DNA from 3 places in the Scandinavium lactucae genome. Region 2 is predicted to be linked to each of the others. Evidence: riboswitches for the same ligand, from Rfam matches in the RefSeq annotation. Region 2 holds a riboswitch; each other region holds the start of a gene.
The links. Region 2 has a riboswitch for thiamine pyrophosphate ahead of thiM (hydroxyethylthiazole kinase). Riboswitches for the same ligand answer to the same signal wherever they lie in the genome.
Positions count from the first base shown of each region.

Region 1: it holds a riboswitch for thiamine pyrophosphate, as region 2 does, so the genes downstream of both, thiB (thiamine ABC transporter substrate binding subunit) here and thiM (hydroxyethylthiazole kinase) in region 2, are expected to answer to the same signal.
Region 3: it holds a riboswitch for thiamine pyrophosphate, as region 2 does, so the genes downstream of both, thiC (phosphomethylpyrimidine synthase ThiC) here and thiM (hydroxyethylthiazole kinase) in region 2, are expected to answer to the same signal.

Region 1 is NZ_JAWXRD010000001.1:288,904-294,539, reverse strand. It holds gene sgrR (HTH-type transcriptional regulator SgrR) at 1-1,288, shown strand, start outside; TPP riboswitch at 1,325-1,471, shown strand; gene thiB (thiamine ABC transporter substrate binding subunit) at 1,502-2,485, shown strand; gene thiP (thiamine/thiamine pyrophosphate ABC transporter permease ThiP) at 2,461-4,071, shown strand; gene thiQ (thiamine ABC transporter ATP-binding protein ThiQ) at 4,055-4,801, shown strand; gene SIK69_RS01340 (DedA family protein) at 4,743-5,510, opposite strand; gene araC (arabinose operon transcriptional regulator AraC) at 5,632-5,636, opposite strand, start outside.
Region 2 is NZ_JAWXRD010000030.1:53,799-59,434, reverse strand. It holds gene SIK69_RS12355 (DUF3772 domain-containing protein) at 41-2,458, opposite strand; TPP riboswitch at 2,642-2,738, shown strand; gene thiM (hydroxyethylthiazole kinase) at 2,774-3,553, shown strand; gene thiD (bifunctional hydroxymethylpyrimidine kinase/phosphomethylpyrimidine kinase) at 3,550-4,350, shown strand; gene SIK69_RS12340 (GntR family transcriptional regulator) at 4,386-5,132, shown strand; gene SIK69_RS12335 (PfkB family carbohydrate kinase) at 5,106-5,636, opposite strand, start outside.
Region 3 is NZ_JAWXRD010000010.1:5,571-11,206, forward strand. It holds gene SIK69_RS07690 (YjaG family protein) at 1-230, opposite strand, end outside; gene nfi (deoxyribonuclease V) at 273-944, opposite strand; gene hemE (uroporphyrinogen decarboxylase) at 954-2,018, opposite strand; gene nudC (NAD(+) diphosphatase) at 2,058-2,831, opposite strand; gene rsd (sigma D regulator) at 2,928-3,431, shown strand; TPP riboswitch at 3,485-3,585, shown strand; gene thiC (phosphomethylpyrimidine synthase ThiC) at 3,666-5,561, shown strand; gene thiE (thiamine phosphate synthase) at 5,561-5,636, shown strand, end outside.

The sequences.
Region 1 (5,636 bases), on a different contig from region 2:
GGTGCTCTACTATCGTCCGATGCGCAATCTGCTACCCGGCACGCCGTTACGCCGTTCGGAAACCCACATTGCCCGACAGATATTTAGCGCCCTGACGCGTATAAATGAGGAAAACGGGGAACTGGAAGCGGACATTGCCCATCACTGGCAGCAGATTTCCCCTTTGCAGTGGCGCTTTTATCTCCGGCCAGGGATTCATTTCCACCATGGCCGTGAACTGGAAATGGAGGACGTTATCCATTCCCTACAGCGTATTAATGCCCTGCCGCTGTACGCTCACATCCGGCGCATCGATTCCCCAACCGCCTGGACGCTGGATATTCATCTTGCACGCCCTGACCGCTGGCTGCCGTGGCTGGTCGGCCACATTCCGGCGATGATCCTGCCGCGTGAATGGGAAAGCATGAATCACTTTTCCAGCCTGCCGGTGGGCACCGGGCCTTACGCCGTGGCACGTAACAATCAAAACCAGCTAAAAATCCATGCCTTTGACGACTTCTTTGGCTATCGGGCGCTGATAGATGAGGTGAACGTCTGGGTGCTACCGGAAATCGGCGAGGAAGTCACCTGCGGCCTGACGCTGGAAGGCCCTACCGACGGCGAAAAAGCGGTTGAAAGTCGCCTCGAAGAAGGCTGCTATTACCTGCTGTTCGACGCCCGCAGCCAGAAAGGGGTCTCCGATGAAGTCCGTGAGTGGGTGAGCAAAATCCTTTCCCCCGCCAACCTGCTGTATCACGCCGATGAACAGTATCAGGGGCACTGGTTCCCGGCCTACGGCCTGCTGCCACGCTGGCACCATGCGCGTCCGGGTAAAGGGGGTAAACCCGCCGGGCTGGAAACGCTGACCCTGACCTATTATCGGGAACATCTGGAACACAAAAACATCGCGCGGATCATGGGTGACCTGCTGGCCGAACATCAGGTGAAGCTGGAGATTCAGGAGCTGGATTACGACGAGTGGCACCGGGGTGAAGCACACAGCGACATGTGGCTGAACAGCGCCAACTTTACCCTGCCGCTGGATTTCTCGCTGTTTGCCCAGCTGTTTGAAGTGCCGCTGATCCAGCACTGTATCCCGCTCGACTGGCAACAGGCCGCCGCCGAATGGCAGGCTGGTGACATGCACCTCGCCAACTGGTGTCAGCAGCTTATCGCCCAGCGTTCTGTGGTGCCGCTGATCCACCACTGGCTGATGATCCAGGGCCAGCGCAGTATGCGCGGTCTGCGCATGAACACCCTCGGCTGGTTTGACTTTAAATCGGCGTGGTTTGCGCCACCGGATTCTTAAGGCTTTCTGAAAAGTCACAAACTCATTACAATGCTGTCGTTCTCAACGGGGTGCTAATAAACCGACACAAAATCATTCGAGAGGCATCAAGGCGGCTTGAATGATGACGTTTATGGGCTGAGATGATACCCGTCGAACCTGATCCGGATAACGCCGGCGAAGGGATTTGAGGCTACTCAAAATCCTTTGCCACCCCTTAATTTGAGGTGCAAAGTGCTGAAAAAACTCCTGCCATTCCTGTTCCTGTTAAGCGTCCCTGCTTTCGCGAAACCCGTTCTCACCGTTTATACCTACGACTCTTTCTCCGCCGACTGGGGCCCGGGGCCTGCGGTCAAAAAAGCCTTCGAAGCGGACTGCAACTGCGAGCTGAAATACGTGGCGCTGGAAGACGGCGTTTCGTTGCTCAACCGCTTAAGGATGGAAGGCAAAAATAGCAAAGCCGACGTGGTGCTGGGGCTGGATAACAATCTGCTTGAGGCCGCCACCCAAACCGGGCTGTTCGCCAATAGCGGTGTGCCAACCGCCGGGATCAAGGTGCCTGGCGGCTGGAGTAACGAGACCTTTGTGCCATTCGACTATGGTTACTTTGCGTTCGTGTATGACAAAAATAAGCTGAAGAACCCGCCGAAAAGCCTGAAAGACCTCGTCGAGAGCCCGCAGAAATGGCGCGTTATCTATCAAGACCCACGTACCAGCACCCCAGGTCTTGGCCTGCTGCTGTGGATGCAGAAAGTGTATGGCGATAAATCCCCGCAAGCGTGGCAGAAACTGGCGGCCAAAACCGTCACCGTCACCAAAGGCTGGAGCGAAGCCTACGGCCTGTTCCTGAAAGGGGAAAGCGACCTGGTGCTGAGCTACACCACCTCCCCGGCTTATCACATCATTGAAGAGAAGAAAGACAACTACGCCGCCGCTGATTTCGCCGAAGGCCACTATCTGCAGGTCGAAGTCGCCGCGCGGACCGCCGCCAGCAAACAGCCACAGTTGGCTGAACAGTTCCTGAAATTTATGGTCAGCCCGGCGTTCCAGAAAACGATCCCGACCGGGAACTGGATGTATCCGGTCACCGACGTGGCGCTGCCAGACGGTTTTAACGGTCTGGTGAAACCGAAAAGCACGCTGGAATATACCCCGCAACAGGTTGCTACCCAGCGCCAGAACTGGATTGCTGCATGGCAACGCGCCGTCAGCCAGTAATCGCCGGCTGGCTGATACCCGGCGCAACGGTGGCCAGCCTGATGGTCGCTGTTGCGCTGGCGGCGTTTCTGGCATTGTGGGTTAACTCCCCGACCGCCAGCTGGGGGGCTTTCCTGCACGACAGCTATCTCTGGCACGTGGTGCGGTTTTCCTTCTGGCAGGCGTTTCTGTCCGCTCTGCTGTCGGTCGTGCCCGCTATTTTCCTCGCCCGCGCCCTCTACCGCCGCCGCTTTGTAGGCCGTCAAATCCTGCTCCGACTGTGCGCCATGACCTTAATTCTGCCGGTTCTGGTGGCGGTGTTTGGCATTCTCAGCGTATACGGTCGCCAGGGCTGGCTGGCTCAACTATGCCATTGGCTCGGCTGGGAATGGTCGTTCTCGCCGTATGGCCTGCAAGGCATTCTGTTGGCGCACGTGTTCTTTAATATGCCAATGGCAACGCGGCTGCTGCTTCAGGCACTGGAGCAGATCCCCGGTGAACAGCGTCAGCTGGCGGCGCAGTTGGGAATGCGCGGCTTTAGCTTCTTCCGCTTTGTCGAATGGCCGTGGATGCGGCGACAAATCCCGGCCACCGCCGCGCTGATTTTCATGCTGTGCTTCGCAAGCTTCGCCACCGTCCTGTCGCTCGGCGGCGGGCCACAGGCCACGACGATCGAACTCGCCATCTATCAGGCGCTCAATTTCGATTACGATCCCGGACGCGCGGCGATGCTGGCGCTCGTGCAGATGATCTGCTGCCTGGGCCTGATGTTGGTTAGCCAGCGCCTGAGTCGCTCCCTCGCCCCGGGGAATACGCAGCACACCGGCTGGCGCGATCCGGACGATCGCCTGCACAGCCGGGTAACTGACAGCATGCTGATCGGGCTGGCGCTACTGCTGTTGCTCCCACCACTGCTGGCGGTGGGAATCGATGGCTTGAACCGTAATTTACCGCAGGTGCTGATGCAGCCCGTGCTATGGCAGGCGGCGTGGACCTCGCTGCGCATCGCGGTGGCCGCCGGATTGCTGTGCGTGACCTTGACGCTCATGCTGCTGTGGAGCAGTCGGGAACTGCGCGCCAGACAGTTCAATTTCGCCGGACAAGCGCTGGAGTTGAGCGGGATGCTGATCCTCGCCATGCCGGGCATCGTGCTGGCTACCGGCTTCTTTCTACTGCTCAATAACAGCATTGGCCTGCCGTCATCCGCTGACGGAATTGTGATTTTCACCAATGCGCTGATGGCCATCCCGTATGCGCTTAAGGTGCTGGAAATCCCGATGCGTGACGCCACCGCGCGTTACAGCCTGTTGTGCCAGTCGCTTGGCATGCAGGGATTCACCCGTTTCCGGGTCGTTGAACTGCGCGCCCTGAAGCGGCCTATCGCCCAGGCGCTGGCCTTCGCCTGCGTGCTGTCGATTGGCGATTTCGGCGTGGTGGCACTGTTTGGCAATGAGGATTTCCGCACCCTACCGTTTTATCTTTATCAGCAGATGGGTGCCTATCGTAGTCAGGATGGGGCGGTCACCGCCTTTATTCTGCTGATACTCTGTTTCCTGTTATTTACCGTGATTGAAAAACTTCCGGGGCGTGATGCTAAAACTGAATGATGTCACCTGGCTGTACGAGCATCTGCCGATGCGCTTTACCCTGTCCGTCAAACAGGGGGAGCAGATAGCCGTCTTAGGCCCGAGCGGCGCGGGGAAAAGCACCCTGCTAAACCTGATTGCCGGATTTTTAACGCCGGAGAGCGGGACGCTGCTGATCGGCGACCAGCCGCATACCTTCACGCCCCCGGCCAAGCGCCCGGTGTCGATGCTGTTTCAGGAGAACAATCTGTTCAGCCATCTGACGGTGCGACAAAACATCGGTCTCGGGATGCATCCGGGGCTCAAGCTGAATGCCGCCCAGCAGCATAAACTCGGGGTGATTGCGAGCCAAATGGGGATTGAATCGCTGCTGGAACGGCTGCCCGGTGAGCTGTCCGGTGGGCAGCGACAGCGTGCGGCCCTGGCGCGTTGTCTGGTGCGCGAGCAGCCAATCCTGTTGCTGGATGAACCGTTTTCAGCGCTCGACCCTGCGCTACGTCAGGAGATGCTCCAGCTGGTCAGCGACGTTTGTCAGCGCCAGCAGTTGACGCTGTTGATGGTATCGCACAGCGTGGAAGACGCGCTGAAGATTGCGCCACGTTCGCTGGTGATTGCCGACGGGCGCATCGCCTGGGATGGCCCGACCGATGAACTACTCAGCGGCAAAGCCAGCGCCTCGCACCTGTTGGGTATTAGCGACTCACGACCTTGCCAAGAATATCCAGATACACCGGCATCAGCGGATGTTTGAACAGAAAATAGAGTGAAACCACGCTCAGAATAGTCATCAGCGGCGTCAGCCACAGCAGACGCGTCCGTGGCAGATAACGCGTCAGGCGATCGGTGCCTGATTTACCGCTGCGCCATAAACGCCAGCCAAGCCATGCCGTCAGCCAGACTACGCCCGCCGCCAGCAGCAGGAGCCACTTGAAGCTGCCGCTCTGAACATCAGACGGAATATCGATTGCCGCCCCGGCAAGAATGCCAGGCAGGAAATAGACCGGTGGCCAGAACAGGCACCCGATGATGTTCGGAAGGATAAATTTGGACACCGGCAGGTCGAGCATCCCGGCCACCATCGGCACCAGCGGACGCGTCGGGCCGACAAAACGGCCCACCAGCACGGTTATCATGCTGTGCTGATGCAGCGCATGTTCGGTCTTGTCGAGCAGCGCTTTGTTCTTCTTCATGAATGACCAGCGGTGCAGCGGCTTTTTGAAACGCCAGCCAAGCCAAAATGAGATCCAGTCCCCCAGCAAGCAGCCAATAATCCCCGCCAGCCAGGCCTGCCAGAAATTCACTTCACCGCTACCAATTAGCGCCCCAAGGGCCGACATCATGATGGTGCCAGGCAGGATAAGCCCGACCAGTGCCAGCGATTCGAGAAACGCGACAAGCGCGACGGCAATCAGCGAATACATTACCGATTGGGTAATGAAATGTTCCAGCAACGCTTGCATAAGGTACCCGACAGGAAGACGAAGCTGCGATTCTCCTGAGGGGCCGCCACTTCGTCAAGCCGACAATTATCTGAATAGTTACAGGTTATGACCTGTATTCGCGCGCCGGGGTTCACTTTTTTCACA
Region 2 (5,636 bases):
TTATAAAAATTAAGGGCCACCGCCAGGGTGGCCCTGTGAATTATTCCTCGGTCACCGGTTTAGGCGGCTGTTCGAGGATCATCGTTTGTGTCTGGCTCAGGCTAATATTCGCCTCGCGTAACATTTTAAGAATTTCATACAGCAGATCACTACGCGTTGAACTGACCATGCGCGGGCTATTCACATAACCCGTTACGCTAAGCACAATCCCGTTCGGCCCTAACTCCTTGAAGCTGACCGATGGCGCGGGAGCTTCCAGAATAGATTCGTGTAGGGTGTAGGCCATCAGCAACAGGTTACGCACCTGTTCAGGATCGATATCCAGCGGGAAGGTCAGGGTAATGGTCGCCACGCCTTGCGCATTCCCCATGGTGGCGTTACGTACGTTCTGCGATATCAGCTGCGAGTTAGGGACGATCACCGTCGATTTATCGCTGAGCTGTATCTCCGTGGCGCGGACGTTGATCCGCCGAATATCCCCCTCGACGCCGCTGATACTCACCAGGTCGCCCACTTTGACCGGACGTTCGGTCAGCAGGATCAGACCGGAGATAAAGTTTTTCACAATCTCCTGCAAACCAAAACCGATACCTACCGACAGGGCACTGACAATCCACGCCAGCTTGTTCCATTCGATGCCGAGCATAGACAGCGTCAGCATGATGATCAGCACATAGCCAACGTTGGTGAATAGCGTGACCAGCGACGCTCGTAGGCCACGATCCATCATGGTTTTTGGCAGGAAGTCGTTATCCAGCCAGCGACGGATGGAGCGTAAGACGTACCAGCCAATCACCAGACACAGGAACGCATTCAGAGCATGCGCCGGAATAATACTGACGCCACCGATACCTTCACCGCCCCAGATATCGACAATTTTTTTCAATAACTCCACCGGGGTGGTGGTGCCGAACGTCCCGTTGAGCAGCGCGATGGCGGCCATCAACAACAGCGAGGTTTTCCCGACCGCCGAGAACAGCGTGGCGGCGAGGGACAGGTGACGATCGTTAAGGCTCAGGGTACTTTTGAGAATTTTACCGCTTTGGGTGGACGGGGAGAACACGCTGTCGCAGAGATCGACCACGAAATGAATGAGCAGATACAGACAGCTGACCACCAGGCCAATCCACAGCAGTTCAAAGGTGACAAAGCGGGCCAGCGGGATATAACCGATCAGCAGCGCACCCAGAATCACCACCGCCGTCAGGCTGATCACCAGATGAATCAGACCCGCAATCGTTGAGCGCGCTTCGGTTTGTTCACCCTCGGCGCGCATTTTGCGGCGCATTCGGTTCACACGTACCGGCGCTATCAGACAGTTCAGCGCCACCAACAGGGCCGACAATCCGTTGCCAAACAGGGTGGCGGCGATGCTGGTCCCGACCAGGGCGTTGAGCTGCTCGATGATGCCAAAGATGAAGATAGACGTCGCCAGCAGGACCGGGAACGAGCCGAGTGTTTTCGCCAGCGAATCGGCAATCCCCGGCAGACGCCAGGAAGGGTGATTGTTCGACAGCAAGGCAATCCCAAGCCCGGCGATGATCGCCGAGAAATAGGTCAGCTCGACCAGCTGATCGGCAAATTCCAGCACCGGCTGAGCGGTATCCGGTAACCGTGTGAAGATATAAACCAACAGCTGCATGCTGATGCCCAGCGTAAACATCGTGCTGAGCGTGGTGAAACAGGCGAGAAAACTGCGACGGAATCGACCCTGCGGCAACCAGCGCGGCAGGATCCAGCCAACGGGTTTATCTAATGCTTTGCGTCCAAACAGGCCAATAACCAGCGCCAGTAACAGATAGAATCCGGAACCCGCACGCCACTCTTCGCTCCATGCCTGGCTCCAGGCATCACTAACCTGTGAACCAAAAGCATCAAAGCGTGCGGCATCTTTCTCGGCCGGATTAATCAGCGGGGACCAGAACTTCTGCCCGAGAATACTGCCAGTGTTCAGCGCAATTTGGGTTTTCAACGCATCACGGCGTAAACCAAAGATTTGAGCAGACAAGTTCTGCGCACCCACACCGATGGCTTTGGTTTGCTCAATCTGGGTGGTGAGAAGTGTTTTGCTGTTATTGAGCTGCTTACGCTGGCTAACGACCTGCGGGGTTTCCGTCAGCGTGCCGGGGGCAGGCGGTGGGCCAAGGACATCCAGCTGAGCCTGAACCTGTGCCAGTTGCGGGGCCAGTGCCACGGCGAGCTTGTCGGCATCGCTAACCAGCTGCTGGGCTTCATCGTTCAGCGCCGTGAATTGCTTATCCACCTTCGCGGTAGAGACCTGTTGCTTCAGCGCATCCAGACGTTTTTGCAAAGCGGGTAACGCGATGTTGGCATTAACCTTTACCGGTTGTTCAACATCGGGTTGCGCCTGGCTATCATCCGCCTGGGCCAGAAACGGCGTCAGCATAAAACACGACAGCAATGCCAGCAGTAGCGGCACTTTACACATTTTTCGCATACAAAGATGTACCTGGGAGTTCAGTAAACACGGGGCCTGAGCCTGATCGGCTTAGGATACCTGTTATTTGTGAAAATCGTATCAGGGAAATCTGTGTTAAGAGGCAAATGTCAGAAGGCGGGTTGGTTGGCTTGCTTCAACAAACAACTTCCCCTAACCTTGCTGGCGGTAACCTAATGGTTACCAAATGACTCGGGGTGCCCTTCTTTGTGAAGGCTGAGAAATACCCGTACCACCTGATCTGGATAATGCCAGCGTAGGGAAGTCAGAGACCCGCGCAGGGTATCGCTTCTTACCAGCTGGCAGGAGCGAACTATGCCACCTGACCTGCTTAACTCCGTGCAGCTCGCGCACACTTCACATCTTATTCGTACCCGTTCGCCGCTGGTTCACTGCATGACTAACGATGTGGTGCAAACCTTTACGGCGAATGTGTTGTTGGCGATCGGTGCGTCACCGGCGATGGTGATTGATGCCGTTGAAGCCCCACAGTTTGCCGCGCTTGCCGATGCATTGTTGATCAATGTCGGTACGCTGACGCAATCCCGTGCGGCGGCGATGCGAACCGCGGTGGAAAGTGCAAACGCCAGCCATAAACCCTGGACGCTCGACCCGGTCGCAGTGGGGGCGCTCATGTTGCGGACAGAATTTTGCCAGCAGCTGTTGTCACTTCAGCCTGCTGCTATTCGTGGCAACGCCTCTGAAATTCTCGCATTGGCGGGTATGAGTCGCGGCGGGCGCGGCGTGGATACTACCGATACCGCTGCCACCGCGCTGCCTGCCGCCCAGGCCTTGGCGCGTCAAATTTCTGCCGTTGTGGCGGTCACCGGTGAGGTAGATTACGTCACCGACGGGCGGCGCACGGTGAGGGTTACCGGCGGTTCCTCGTTGATGACCAAAGTGGTCGGCACCGGCTGCGCGCTTTCGGCGGTGGTAGCGGCGAGCTGTTCGCTGCCGGGCGACAGGCTCGATAACGTCGCGGCGGCCTGCGGATTAATGAAACGAGCAGGCGGGGTAGCGACCGAAATCAGCACCGGGCCGGGCAGCTTCGTGGCGGCATTTCTGGATGCGCTGTATGCGGAGGGCCAGGCATGAAGCGGATTAACGCGCTCACCATTGCAGGCACGGACCCAAGTGGTGGGGCCGGGATTCAGGCGGATCTCAAAACGTTTTCGGCACTCGGGGCCTACGGCTGCTCGGTGGTCACCGCGCTGGTGGCGCAGAATACCCGGGGCGTGCAGTCGGTGTATCGCATCGAACCCGATTTTGTCGCCGCGCAGCTGGACTCGGTGTTTAGCGATGTGCGCATCGACACCACTAAAATCGGCATGCTGGCAGAAACGGACATCGTTGAAGCCGTGGCCGAGCGTCTGGCACATTATCACATCACTAATGTGGTGCTCGATACGGTGATGCTGGCGAAAAGTGGCGATCCGCTGCTGTCAGCGTCGGCGATCGCTACGTTGCGTAAGCGCTTGTTGCCGCAGGTGTCACTTATTACTCCCAATCTGCCGGAAGCCGCGGCGCTGCTGGATGCGCCTCACGCGTGTAATGAAAAGGAAATGCTCGAGCAGGGCCGGGCGCTGCGGGCCTTGGGCTGCGAGGCGGTGCTGATGAAGGGCGGTCATCTGGAAGACGCCGAAAGCCCGGACTGGCTGTTTACCCACGAGGGCGAAATGCGTTTTACCGCGCCGCGCGTGCTGACCAAAAATACCCATGGCACCGGCTGTACGCTGTCGGCGGCCTTAGCTGCATTGCGTCCGCGCTATAACAGCTGGCGGGAAACGGTGCCGCAAGCCAAAGCCTGGCTGTCGGCGGCGCTGGCACTGGCGGACTCGCTGGAGGTCGGGAGCGGCATCGGGCCGGTGCATCATTTTCACGCATGGTGGTAGTATACTGACTGAAACTTTTCGCCAGGAAACCAGAGATGGAACAAGCGCATACCCGGCTTCTCGCGCAACTGAACGAGCGCATCGCTGCCGCCGATAACACGCCGCTATACCTGAAATTTGCCGAAACGGTAAAGAACGCGGTGCGCAGCGGTTGGCTGGAACATGGCAATATTTTGCCCGGCGAGCGTGATCTGAGCCAGCTTACCGGCGTGTCGCGCATTACTGTGCGCAAGGCGATGCAGACCCTGGAAGATGAAGGCGTGGTCACGCGGGCGCGTGGCTATGGCACCCAGATCAACAACATCTTTGAGTATTCCCTGAAAGAGGCGCGTGGTTTTTCCCAGCAGGTGGTGTTGCGCGGCAAAAAACCGGACACGCTGTGGGTCAACAAGCGCGTGGTGGAATGCCCGTCGGAAGTGGCCGAACAGCTGGCACTGGAGCCGAAAAGCGAGGTTTTCTTGCTTAAGCGTATCCGCTATGTGGATGAGGAGGCTGTGTCGATTGAGGAGTCGTGGGTGCCGTCGCATCTGATTAAGGATGCCGACGACATCGGGATTTCACTGTACGACTATTTTCGCAGCCAGCATATTTACCCCCAGCGGACCCGGTCACGCGTCAGCGCCAGGATGCCGGACGCTGAGTTCCAGACGCACATTAAAATGGATGACAAAATCCCGGTGCTGGTGATTAAGCAGGTGGCGCTGGATCAGCAGCAGCAGCCGATTGAGTACAGCATCAGCTACTGCCGCAGCGATTTATACGTGTTTGTATGCGAGGAGTAATTCGTCGCGAGTGGGAGCGCAGTCGCCGCCGCGGTGACTGACTACCCAGGATGCGACCGCATTCCCCAGCGTGACCGCTTCCGCCAACGACCATCCTGAGGCCAATCCTGCCAGCACACCGCCTGCGTGGCTGTCGCCTGCGCCGATGGTGTCGACTACCGTGGTCGGGAAGGCCGCAGCCTGGCCAGATGCCGCCTCACTGAAATACCACGCGCCGTCCTTATCCTGGCGCACTATCAGCGGTGCCTGCCAGCGTTCAAGCCAGGCTTTGCCTAACGATTCAACATCGATGGGAAACGACTGCTGTTCGGCAACAATGTCGGCTTCCTGGCGATTCAGCGTGATAAGCGGTTTGCAGGCCATGATCCGCGCGAACAGTGCCGGAGGCAGATCCGCAATACGCGGGCCAAAGTCGATCAGCGCCGTCACGCCGGGGGATGCTTCCAGCCAGCCAATCAGCCGTTCGGCGCAGGGGGCGGTAAGCTGATAGCCGGAGAGGTAAAC
Region 3 (5,636 bases), on a different contig from region 2:
TCTTCCAGCTTTTCGAGCTGACTATCGAAGTTCACCTTAGCGTCCTTCACGGTCAGAGTTTCCCAGATAAGATCGAGAATACGACGATAAATCTGCCCATCGGCAAACTCTGTCTGCTGACAGAAAACGGCGTAGTTCGGGTACATACGCTCGCACAGGCAAGCCATGAAGGTCACGTGCTGCCAGCTTTCCAGCTTTTCCAGGCGCAGATGAATCGGGTTTTGTAACATGATGAGTTCTCGAATGCGTTAATTGGCCGCAGTTTACCTGAATCAGGACTGAATTGCTTGCCAGCGCTGGAATGCCGATCGTCCGGAAGCCACTGCATCGGCCCAGCGCGTCGGTTCCGGCAGGCGATAACCTTTTGTACAGCGCTGAACCCAGGCCAAAGCCGTGTCCTGACTGACGCGATGACCGGTGGCGATAAACAGCGGATTACAGCGCACTTTGCTGCGCCAAACCCAGCCCAACTGCTCGCTTTTATCCATCAGCGGGGCCAGCGCGCCCGGTTCAGGCGACAGCGGCTCAAACTTACCGCACAGGCGCTTTTTCGCGACACCAATGGTGGGCACGTCTACCAGCAGGCCAAAGTGGCTGGCAACGCCCAGTCGACGTGGATGGGAAATACCGTGACCATCGACGAAAAGCAAATCGGGTTTACGGGAAAGTTGCTCCCACGCTGCCAGCAGCGCGGGATATTCACGAAAAGAGAGGAATCCGGGGATGTAAGGCATAGTCGTGGGAATACGCGCTATCTGGTATTCCACCAGTTCCAGACTCGGGTAGCTCAGCAGGACGATCGCCGCCCGGGTGATTTCACCGCCCTGCTCGAATCCGACGTCTGCCCCGGCGATCAACTGCGGAGGATCTGCATCGAAGCGATCCTCGCGGGTAACTGACGATGCTAACGCCCGCTGCTGTTCCCGAAGAGTGCTCAGATCCATACCGTATCCTTACTGGTGATAGTGTGCCGACAAACGGTGCACGGCTTCAACAAATGCACCCGCATGTTCAGGTGGAACATCCTGATGAATGCCGTGCCCCAGGTTAAAGACGTGCCCTTCACCCTGACCAAAGCTGGCCAGGATAGACGCCACTTCTTCTTCGATACGTGCCGGCTGCGCGTACAGCATCGATGGGTCCATGTTGCCCTGCAACGCCACTTTATCGCCCACGCGACGACGCGCATCGCCGATGTCGGTGGTCCAGTCGAGACCCAGTGCATCGCACCCGGTTGCAGCCATCGCTTCCAGCCACTGACCGCCGCCTTTGGTGAATAATGTCACCGGCACGCGACGACCTTCGTTTTCACGCAGCAGGCCATCGACAATTTTATGCATGTAGTACAACGAGAACTGCTCATAATCACGCCCGGTCAGCACCCCGCCCCAGGTGTCGAAAATCATCACCGACTGCGCGCCCGCCCGGATTTGCGCGTTCAGATACAGGGTGACGCTCTTCGCCAGTTTATCCAGCAGCAGATGCAGCGCCTGCGGATCGGCATACATCATCTTTTTGATAAGGGTAAACGCTTTGCTGCTGCCGCCTTCTACCATATAGGTAGCCAGCGTCCACGGGCTGCCGGAGAAACCAATCAGCGGCACTTCGCCTTTCAGTTCACGGCGAATAGTCCGCACCGCGTTCATTACGTAGCCCAGTTCCTGTTCTGGGTCCGGAACAGGCAGTTTTTCGATATCAGCTTTGGTTTTCAGCACAGAAGTAAAACGCGGGCCTTCACCGGCTTCAAAATAGAGCCCCAGCCCCATCGCATCAGGGATAGTCAGAATGTCCGAGAAGAGGATCGCCGCATCCAGCGGATAACGGCGCAGCGGCTGGAGTGTCACTTCACAGGCCAGTTCGGCGTTTTTGCACAACGACATAAAATCACCGGCTTCGGCGCGTGTGGCCTTGTATTCCGGCAAATAGCGGCCCGCTTGTCTCATCATCCAGACAGGGGTGATATCAACAGGCTGGCGCAGCAGCGCACGCAGATAACGATCGTTCTTCAGTTCGGTCATGTTGGCAGTTCCTTTATGCGTCATACGGGCAGTGTACCATCACTCATACTCTGCCCGACACATCGCCACCGTATCTTCAATTAAACGGCGCGCGACGGTTCCCGGCGGTGGCAGCAGCGGCAGGTTGTCGTAACGATACCAGTTGGCTTCCAACAACTCTTTCGGGTCGATGACTATCTCGCCGCTGTCGTAATCCGCCATAAACGCGGTCATCAGCGACTGCGGGAATGGCCACGGCTGGGAGGTTACATAGCGCAGGTTTTTGACGCGGATACTGCTCTCTTCCATCACTTCGCGTGCCACAGCCTGTTCAAGGGTTTCCCCGACTTCGACAAAACCGGCCAGCACGGTATGCACCCCATTACGATGGCGCGTGTGTTGAGCCAGCAAAATGGAATCGTCACGGCGGATGGCGACAATAATGCATGGCGCAATTTGCGGGTAATAGCGCTCACGGCAGTGGCTGCACAGCATTGCCCATTCGGTTTTGCTCGGATGCATGGTGTGACCGCAATAGCCGCAGAATTTATGCGATCGGTAAAATTCCGTCAGCTGCACCCCGCGCCCCGCCAGCTGGAACAGGCCAACGTCCTGGTCCAGCACCTGGCGCACCGAGCCCATTTCCTTACGCTTACCCTGTTGGATAAGCCAAACGGGTAAGCCCTCCCATTCGCCAATCTGCATCGCATGCTGGCCCACCAGGCCGAATGCGTGTGCCTCGCCATGTGGCAATTCACCGTTGGGCAACCAGAGTTTCTGTTCGTGGCTGACTATCCACCAGCCACAATCTAATTTTTCAATTATACGATCCATATCTATTGCACTACCTTCGCTTCACTGGCACTTTGTTAACAGTGCTTTTACATTTTTGGGTGAGCTGTTTTCGCTCTTTCACATGCGGAGTCCATCATGCTAAACCAGTTAGAAAGCCTGACAGAGCGCGTTGGCGGCAGCCATCATCTTATCGATCAGTGGCTACAGGTGCGCAAGCAGTTGCTCGTCGCCTATTACAATCTGGTGGGCATTAAGCCTGGCAAAGGATCGTATATGCGCCTCAACGAGAAAGCACTCGACGATTTTTGTCAGCGTCTGGTGGATTATCTCTCCGCCGGTCATTTCAGTATTTATGAACGCATTGTCGGCGAATTGGAAGGTGAAAACCCACTTTTGGCGGCAACAAAACTCTATCCTCAGCTCGAAGGCAATACCGAGCAAATCATGAGTCTCTACGATTCCAGCCTTGAAACCGCCATTGATGATGATAATTGCATGGAGTTTCAACAGGCGTTATCCAGCCTGGGCGAAGCACTTGCGGCGCGATTTACGCTGGAAGACAGCCTGATTGCGCTGGCGATGGATAACAAACTGAACGGCAGCGCCAATGATGAAAATCAGATTGCGCGCCCGGCTTGAGTTCTTAACCGTTAACGCGTAATTTACATTCTTCACCTCGCCGCTGGCGGGGTTGTATCTTGTCGGAGTGCCCATTTGGGCTGAGACCGTTAATTCGGGATCCGCGGAACCTGATCAGGTTAGTACCTGCGAAGGGAACAAGAGTCACACATTTTTACGTCGTCTAATGGGCGCGTAATCTCTTCGTTCATCCGTCGTCTGACAAGCCATTTCTTTCACATACTGGAATGCGCTATGTCTACTACTAAACTCTCCCGTCGCGAACAGCGGGCACATGCCCAACACTTTATCGATACCCTCGAAGGCACGGCCTTCCCTCAATCGAAACGGATTTATCTCACCGGTTCCCGCGATGATATCCGCGTCCCGATGCGTGAAATTCAGCTCAGCCCGACGCTCATTGGCGGCAGCAAAGACACGCCTCAGTTCGAACCCAACGAAGCCGTGCCGGTGTATGACACCTCCGGTGCCTACGGCGATCCAGACATTGCCATCAACGTTCAGCAGGGTCTGGCCAAACTGCGCCAGCCGTGGATTGAGGCACGTCATGACAGCGAACCGCTGGACGCACGCAGTTCGGCTTACACCCGGGAACGGCTGGCCGATGACGGCCTCGACGAACTTCGCTTTACCGGCCTGCTGACACCCAAACGCGCCATCGCCGGTAAATGCGTGACGCAGCTGCATTACGCCCGCCAGGGGATCGTGACCCCGGAAATGGAGTTTATTGCCATTCGCGAAAACATGGGGCGCGAGCGCATTCGTGGCGATGTGCTTCGCCACCAGCACCCAGGCGAAGGGTTTGGCGCGCGCCTGCCCGACAATATCACCCCGGCGTTCGTGCGCGATGAAGTCGCCGCCGGACGCGCGATTATTCCGGCCAATATCAACCACCCGGAATCCGAGCCGATGATCATCGGGCGGAATTTCCTCGTGAAAGTGAATGCCAACATCGGTAACTCGGCGGTGACGTCGTCCATCGAAGAAGAAGTGGAAAAACTGGTGTGGTCCACGCGCTGGGGGGCGGATACGGTGATGGATTTGTCTACCGGCCGCTACATCCACGAAACCCGGGAATGGATCCTGCGCAACAGCCCGGTGCCAATTGGCACGGTGCCTATTTATCAGGCGCTGGAGAAGGTGAACGGCATTGCCGAAGACCTGACGTGGGAAGCGTTCCGCGACACCCTGCTGGAGCAGGCGGAACAGGGTGTCGACTACTTCACCATTCACGCGGGCGTGCTGCTGCGCTACGTGCCGATGACAGCTAAGCGCCTGACCGGCATCGTCTCGCGCGGTGGTTCCATCATGGCGAAATGGTGCCTGTCGCATCATCAGGAAAATTTCCTGTATCAGCATTTCCGTGAAATCTGCGAGATTTGCGCCGCCTACGACGTTTCCCTCTCCCTCGGCGATGGACTGCGTCCGGGTTCGATTCAGGATGCTAACGACGAAGCGCAATTTGCAGAACTGCATACCCTCGGCGAACTGACCAAAATTGCCTGGGAATATGATGTGCAGGTAATGATTGAAGGCCCGGGCCACGTGCCGATGCAAATGATCCGCCGCAACATGACGGAACAACTGGATCATTGCCACGAAGCGCCGTTCTACACCCTCGGCCCGTTGACCACGGATATTGCGCCCGGCTACGACCATTTCACCTCCGGCATTGGCGCGGCGATGATTGGCTGGTTTGGCTGCGCGATGCTGTGCTACGTCACGCCAAAAGAGCACCTTGGCCTGCCGAACAAAGAGGACGTCAAGCAGGGGCTGATTACCTACAAAATTGCCGCCCACGCCGCGGACCTGGCGAAAGGCCATCCGGGGGCACAAATCCGCGATAACGCCATGTCGAAGGCACGCTTTGAATTCCGCTGGGAAGACCAGTTCAACCTGGCGCTGGATCCGTTCACCGCCCGCGCCTATCACGATGAAACCCTGCCGCAGGAATCCGGCAAAGTCGCGCACTTCTGTTCGATGTGTGGGCCGAAGTTCTGCTCGATGAAAATCTCCCAGGAAGTACGTGACTACGCGGCAACCCAGACTATCGAAGTGGGGATGGCCGATATGTCAGAAAACTTCCGCGCCAAGGGCGGTGAGATCTATCTGCGCCAGGAGGAAGTCTGATGTATCAGCCTGATTTCCCTGCGGTGCCGCATCGTCTGGGCCTCTATCCGGTCGTCGACAGCGTGGAATGGATAG